Noviherbaspirillum saxi: one gene and its partner. The protein of the gene in region 2 interacts with the protein of the main gene of each other region in a pairwise test. Links are inferred from orthologs where the notes say so. Each region holds a gene or a part of one and is shown on either strand. Other genes may lie near its edges. The genes, in order: ftsZ and rlmN.

The links.
Region 1: the proteins of rlmN (region 2) and ftsZ interact in binary tests that used the Escherichia coli proteins (3 or more experiments, as listed by UniProt). The link is inferred for Noviherbaspirillum saxi from one-to-one orthologs.

What each region holds. Positions count from the first base shown.
Region 1 is NZ_QYUO01000001.1:751,579-754,870, forward strand. Bases 88-3,057 are described here. They hold ftsZ (cell division protein FtsZ), read left to right. Parts: upstream 88-963; coding sequence 964-2,151; downstream 2,152-3,057. Other genes in these bases: ftsA (cell division protein FtsA), read left to right, coding at 88-859; D3871_RS03685 (peroxiredoxin), read left to right, coding at 2,315-2,821. In the rest of the region: more of ftsA, read left to right, coding at 1-87. UniProt on the Escherichia coli protein: Essential cell division protein that forms a contractile ring structure (Z ring) at the future cell division site. The regulation of the ring assembly controls the timing and the location of cell division.
Region 2 is NZ_QYUO01000001.1:2,054,863-2,058,156, forward strand. What follows is about bases 12-2,983. They hold rlmN (dual-specificity RNA methyltransferase RlmN), read right to left. Parts: upstream 2,097-2,983; coding sequence 927-2,096; downstream 12-926. Other genes in these bases: D3871_RS09545 (helix-turn-helix domain-containing protein), read right to left, coding at 12-137; pilW (type IV pilus biogenesis/stability protein PilW), read right to left, coding at 130-930; ndk (nucleoside-diphosphate kinase), read right to left, coding at 2,161-2,586; D3871_RS09565 (Bax inhibitor-1/YccA family protein), read left to right, coding at 2,802-2,983. Outside these bases: more of D3871_RS09545, read right to left, coding at 1-11; more of D3871_RS09565, read left to right, coding at 2,984-3,294.

The DNA of each region.
Region 1 (3,292 bases), 1.3 Mb from region 2 along the record:
GTTGCTGCATACGGTTCCGCAGGAATTCATCGTCGACAGCCAGGATGACGTGCGCGAGCCGATAGGCATGAGCGGCATCCGGCTGGAAGTGAAGGTACACATCGTGACCGGCGCGGTCTCGGCGGTGCAGAACGTCGTCAAGTGCGTGCGCCGCTGCGGTCTTGAAGTATCCGACCTGATCCTGCACCCGATGGCATCGGCCGACGCGGTGCTGACGCCGGATGAAAAGGAACTGGGCGTGGTGTTGATCGACATCGGCGGCGGCACCACCGATGTCGCGATCTTCACCGAAGGCGCGATCCGCCACACTGCGGTCATTCCGATCGCGGGCGACCAGATCACCAACGACATCGCGATGGCCTTGCGCACGCCGACGGCGGAAGCCGAGGAAATCAAGCTGCGCTACGGCGTCGCCAAGCAGGTGCTGGCGGATCCGGGCGAATCGCTGGAAGTGCCGGGACTGGGCGATCGCGGTTCGCGCAGCCTGTCGCGCCAGGCGCTGGCGGCGGTGATCGAGCCGCGCGTCGAAGAATTGTTTGCGCTCGTGCATCAGGTGGTGCGCGAGTCGGGCTATGAAGAAGTGCTGTCGTCAGGACTGGTACTGACGGGCGGCTCGGCAATGATGCCGGGCATGGTAGAGCTGGCGGAAGACATCTTCCTCAAGCCGGCGCGTTTGGGTGTACCCGAGTACAGCGGCCAGTTGGCGGATGTCGTACGCAGCCCCCGCTATTCCACCGTGCTCGGTTTGTTGCTGGAAGCAAAAAAGCAGTACTTGCGCGGCCATATCGTCACCCGCCAGGATGGTTCGGTGAAAGCGGTATGGCAACGCATGAAAGAGTGGTTCCTGGGTAATTTCTAAAATCAAAAATCGTCATTTGCAAAGAACGCAGTTTGCAGTTGCTAGTCGCCACACCGCGTGGTGACTAACGACTGAAAACTGCATCATCATCTAAGGGAGTCATCATGGAAATCGATATGATCGATAACGCAAACCTGGGCACGGTGATCAAGGTGGTCGGTGTTGGCGGCGCGGGCGGCAATGCAGTGCAACACATGATCAATAAGGGCGTGTCCGGCGTGGAATTCATCGCCGCAAATACCGACGCGCAAGCATTGGCGACTTCAAAGGCCAACAACGTCATCCAGATCGGCGAAACCGGCCTGGGCGCCGGCATGAAGCCGGAAGTGGGCCGCAAGCTGGCCGAAGAATCGCGCACGCGCATCGTTGATGCACTGCGCGGCGCGCACATGGTGTTCATCGCAGCCGGAATGGGCGGCGGCACCGGCACCGGCGCCGCACCGATCGTGGCCGAAGTGGCGAAGGAACTGGGCGCGCTGACTGTTGCAGTCGTGTCCAAGCCTTTCTCCTACGAAGGCGCGAAGTGCATGGAAATCGCCGACGAAGGCCTGGAAGCATTGTCCCAGCACGTCGATTCGCTGATCGTCATCCTCAACGAAAAGCTCGAAGAGATTTACGAAGACGACAGCATGATCGAATGGCTGCAGCATGCCGACGACGTGCTCAACAACGCGGTGGCTGGCATCGCCGAAATCATCAATGTGCCGGGTCACATCAACGTTGACTTCAATGACGTCAAGACCATCATGGGCGAGCAGGGCAAGGCAATGATGGGTACGGCAACCGCGTCCGGCGTCGACCGTGCACGTATTGCGGCCGAGCAGGCCGTCGCATCGCCGCTGCTCGACGGCATCGACCTGTCCGGTGCGCGCGGTGTGCTGGTCAATGTCACTGCCAGCCGTGGCTTGAAGGGTAAGGAAATCAAGGAAGTCATGGCGACGGTCCGTGCTTTCGCCGCGCCGGACGCGTCGATTGCGCAGGGCATCGCCTACGACGACTCCATGGGCGACGATATCCGCGTCACCGTGGTCGCCACCGGCCTGGGCCGCTCGCGCAAGAACGTGCAGCTGGTCCAGACACCGGTCCTGCGCACAGGCACGCACAACGAGCCGATCATGCAGAGCACCGGCATGATGAATCACGGTTCGGCCCAGCCTGGCGGTTCCTTCGAAGGCTTGAGCAAGCCGGCGGTATGGCGTCGCGAATCCGCGTCGGATACCGTGCGCGCGCTGGAAAAGAATGGCATGGAAACCTATGACATTCCGGCCTTCCTGCGCAAGCAGGCGGACTGAGTCGAAATAGCCGGCGTATACTTGCGCCGGTGCAGAAAAGGCAATAACAAGGCATACTGCGGTCTGTACGCCGCGCCCCTCGTGAAAACGGGCGGCGCGGCGTTTTTATTGGCGTTAGCGCCATGGCAATACCGCCACATCACATCAAATACGAGGACACATCATGACCATCAAGATCGGTGATCGCCTGCCGGAAGGCTCCCTTTCAGAATTTATCGAAGTCGAATCGGAAGGCTGCTCACTCGGCCCGAATACCTTCAACGTCAGCGAGCTGACCAAGGGCAAGAATATTGCCATTTTCGGATTGCCGGGCGCGTACACACCGACCTGTTCCGCCAAACATGTGCCGGGTTATATCCAGCATGCGGCTGATCTAAAAGCCAAGGGCGTGGATGAAATCTGGTGCGTTTCGGTGAACGATGCTTTCGTGATGGGTGCCTGGGGGCGTGATCAGAAGGCTACCGGTACCGTGCGCATGATGGCAGACGGGAATGCGGCGTTTTCGAAGGCGCTGGGCTTGGATGCGGACTTCAGCAAGTTTGGTATGGGGACGCGGTCGCAGCGGTATTCGATGCTGGTGGAAGATGGGGTGGTGAAGCAGCTGAATGTGGAGCATGCGGGGAAGTTTGAGGTTTCGAATGCTGAGACGTTGTTGGGGCAGTTGGGGTAAGGTTTTCGCTCTTCGGTAATTCGGTTCTTTTCGTTCTTCGGACGGGCTAGCCGGGACTGGCCCCGGCGGGCCACTTACTTTCTTTGCTTCGCCAAAGAAAGTAAGCAAAGAAAGGCGACCGGCGCTCGCAGCCCTTCGGGTCCCCGCCGGTGTGCATACGCAAGCGGGAAGCGAAACAAACTCGCCTGCGGCTTAGACAGGTTTCGCTTCTTTATCCGCTTGCGTATGCACACCGGCGGCTGCTCACAGCGGGAAAGGCTGACACCCATCCCCACCCTGACCCTCCCCTTGAAGGGGAGGGAATCATGCGTTCTTTACATTTCAACCGTAGTCAGAAATACCCGTATTTCCACCTGTTGAATTTATAAAGTAAAGGACAGCACAGTTCCCTCCCCTTCAAGGGGAGGGTCAGGGTGGGGATGGGGTGCAGGCAGTTCCCTTGTAGCGACGCCAAAAGAGTGCCGTTCAAAA
Region 2 (3,294 bases):
TGGCTAGCAACCTGCTCAATGCTCCAACCGCGCTCCTGCCGATGGGCAGCCAGTTGCGCACCCGGCGAAACGAGAATCGGATGACCACCAGACGGGTCACCGGACATTGCCGCATCGTTGATGCCTGCGTCACTCATTGAATGCTCCACGTTGATATGCGGCATATTCCGCAGACCCCGCATGGCGACGGCGCAGCTGGGTGGCCAGACTCGATTCGGCGGCACGATCGCCTAGCTTGCGTTCGATCCTGATGGCAAGCCAAAGCACGTCCGCCGTCATGACATCGGCTTTCATCACGCGACTGATATAGAATCTCGCCCGATCAAAATCCTGCCGATCGAAGTAGAGCCGCGCAAGATTGACATTGGTCGACGGGTTGCCCGGATCATATTGAAATGCCTGCGAAAAATACCGCTCGGCCGCAATCCTGTCTTTCAGCTTGAGACTGCACGTACCCGCATTATTGAGTGCCTTTGCCGGAGACTGATAGGCACGATTCTTTAACGCGGTTTCAAAATAGGAAATCGATTGCTGTTCCCGCCCGTTCTGGCAGAGGAACCAGCCATAGTTATTGTTGAAATCAGGCGAATTGGGCGCGAAACGGAGCGCAGTCAGAAAGTTATCTTCCGCCAGCCGCAGCTCGCCCATCTCCATGTAAATCAGGCCGCGCATGCTGTAGGCATCGGCGAAATCCGGATCGGCAGCCAGCGCCTGCTTGATTTCATCCAGTGCCACGGCGGGCTGACGCTGCTCGTAATAGCCAATTGCCAGCTGCAGACGTATGCGTGCCCGTTTCTGGTTATCGGTCTGATCGGAGCTTGTCAGCAGTTCGGCCCGGCCGCTGGAACCAGGCGTACTGGCGCATCCCGCCAGCAGCAGCACTATGGCTGCAACCGAAGCGCACCAGGCAAACTTGGCAGTGCGGCTCACCGAGACACCTCGACAATTCGACCAAAGTCCTTGCCAAATTTTTTCTGGTACTCCGCCATTTTTTGCATGCGCTCCTGCACTCGCGTGCGATCCTGAACTTCCCCGGCCAGTTGTCCGCATGCTGCATCAATGTCATCGCCACGCGTCTTGCGCACGGTAGTGACAATACCCGCATCCATCAGTATTTGGGCAAATGCCTTGATGCGCGGATTGTTCGACCGCTTCAGGCCCGACTCCGGGAAAGGATTGAAAGGAATAAGGTTGAACTTGCAAGGCACCGGTTCGCTTCCGCCTTGCACCAGTGCGATCAATTCGCGTGCATGCGCGTCGGTATCGTTGACGCCGTCGAGCATGCAGTACTCAAAAGTAATAAAGTCCCTGGGAGCGAACTCAAGATAGCGACGGCACGCGGCCATCAGATCGGCCAATGGATATTTCTTGTTCAGAGGCACCAGACCGTCTCGCAATTCATCGTTCGAGGCATGGACGGAGACAGCAAGCGCTACCGGACATTCCTGCGACAGTTTGTCCATCATTGGCACCACGCCACTCGTAGACACGGTCACGCGGCGGCGGGACAAGCCATAGGCATTGTCATCCAGCATGAGCTTGAGCGCAGTCACTGTGGGCTCGAAATTCAGCAAGGGTTCGCCCATACCCATCATCACCACGTTGGTGATTTGACGTTCGCCTTTGTGCCCTGGCTCGATTCCCTTGGTACGGCGCAATTCAAACTCCGCCATCCACAACTGGCCAATGATTTCGCCTACCGTGAGGTTGCGGCTAAAGCCCTGCTTGCCGGTTGAGCAAAACCTGCAATTGACCGCACATCCTGCCTGCGTAGAGATACACAGGGTGCCACGGTTTTCTTCGGGAATGAATACGGTTTCGACCGCGTTGCCTTGCCCGACGTCAAGCAGCCATTTGCGGGTGCCATCGGCAGAGGTGTGGTCACTGATAATGGAGGGGGCGGAAATCGTTGCGCGGGTTCTCAGCTTATCGCGCAAGGACTTCGCGAGGTCGGTCATTGCATCGAAATCGCTGGCGCCGAACTGGTGGATCCAGCGCTGCAATTGTTTGGCGCGAAACGGTTTCTCACCCAACTCGCCGCAATAGGCAACGAGTTGCGCGGGATCGAGATCCAGCAGATTGGTGAGGTCCGTCATGGCAAGTCTTCATCATGTTGTTTGCCCTGTTCACGACAGGTGGCCAAGGCAAACGGATTTTAAATTAGCGGGAGTAGACGTTCAGCGCAGGGAAGAAATACGAGATTTCAACCTTTGCAGTCTCTTCTGCGTCGGATCCGTGTACTGCGTTTGCATCGATCGAATCGGCGAAGTCGGCGCGGATCGTGCCCTTGTCTGCCTTCTTCGGATCGGTTGCACCCATCAGCTCGCGGTTCTTGGCGATTGCGCCTTCACCTTCGAGGGCCTGGATCATGACCGGGCCGGAAATCATGAAATCGACGAGGTCCTTGAAGAAAGGACGTTCGCGGTGAACAGCGTAAAAGCCTTCTGCTTCGGTGCGGGACAGCTGCGCCATGCGAGCGGCGATAACTTTCAGGCCGGCGTTCTCAAAACGGGTATAAATCTGACCGATCACGTTTTTTGCTACTGCGTCCGGTTTGATGATCGACAGGGTGCGCTCGATTGCCATCTGTAAAAACTCCAATAAAAAGAAAGGGTTAAGATTGATAATTGATAAAGCAACTAACCTTCTATTTTAGCATGAAAGCCCCTTATCAAGGACTTTCCTCAAAGCCAGCGCGTTTTGAGGGCGTGAACTTCGCTTGGTTCCATCTATCCCAAGAAAATGCGTATTGATGCGTGCTATGCTGTCAATACATGGCAAGTAATCCGAATGGAGGAAATATGGAGCACAAGCTTCCACATACTTTTGGTGCGTCAACCGATGCACTTGTGGTACGTAACCGCGTACTGAGAAACACCTATTGGCTGCTTGCCATCTCAATGCTTCCCACAGTGTTGGGCGCATGGGTAGGCGTGCAATTCCGGTTCAACCTCTTTTCCGGCAGTCCGGTCATCGGCTTCTTTCTCTTCCTGGCAATTGCATTCGGTTTCTTTTATGCAATTGAGAAAACCAAGAACTCTGGCCTTGGCGTAGCCATCCTGCTAGGCTTTACGTTTTTCATGGGCTTGATGCTATCCCGCCTGATCAGTTACACGCTCGGATTTTCCAATGGCGCCTCGCTGATCATGACGGCATTCGGTGGAACCGCCGCGATTTTTGCCGGCATGGCAACCATTGCGACTGTATCCAAGCGAGACTTTTCCGGTCTCGGCAAATGGCTGTTTGCAGGAGTTCTGGTGATACTGGTTGCCGCGCTCGCGAATATCTTCCTTC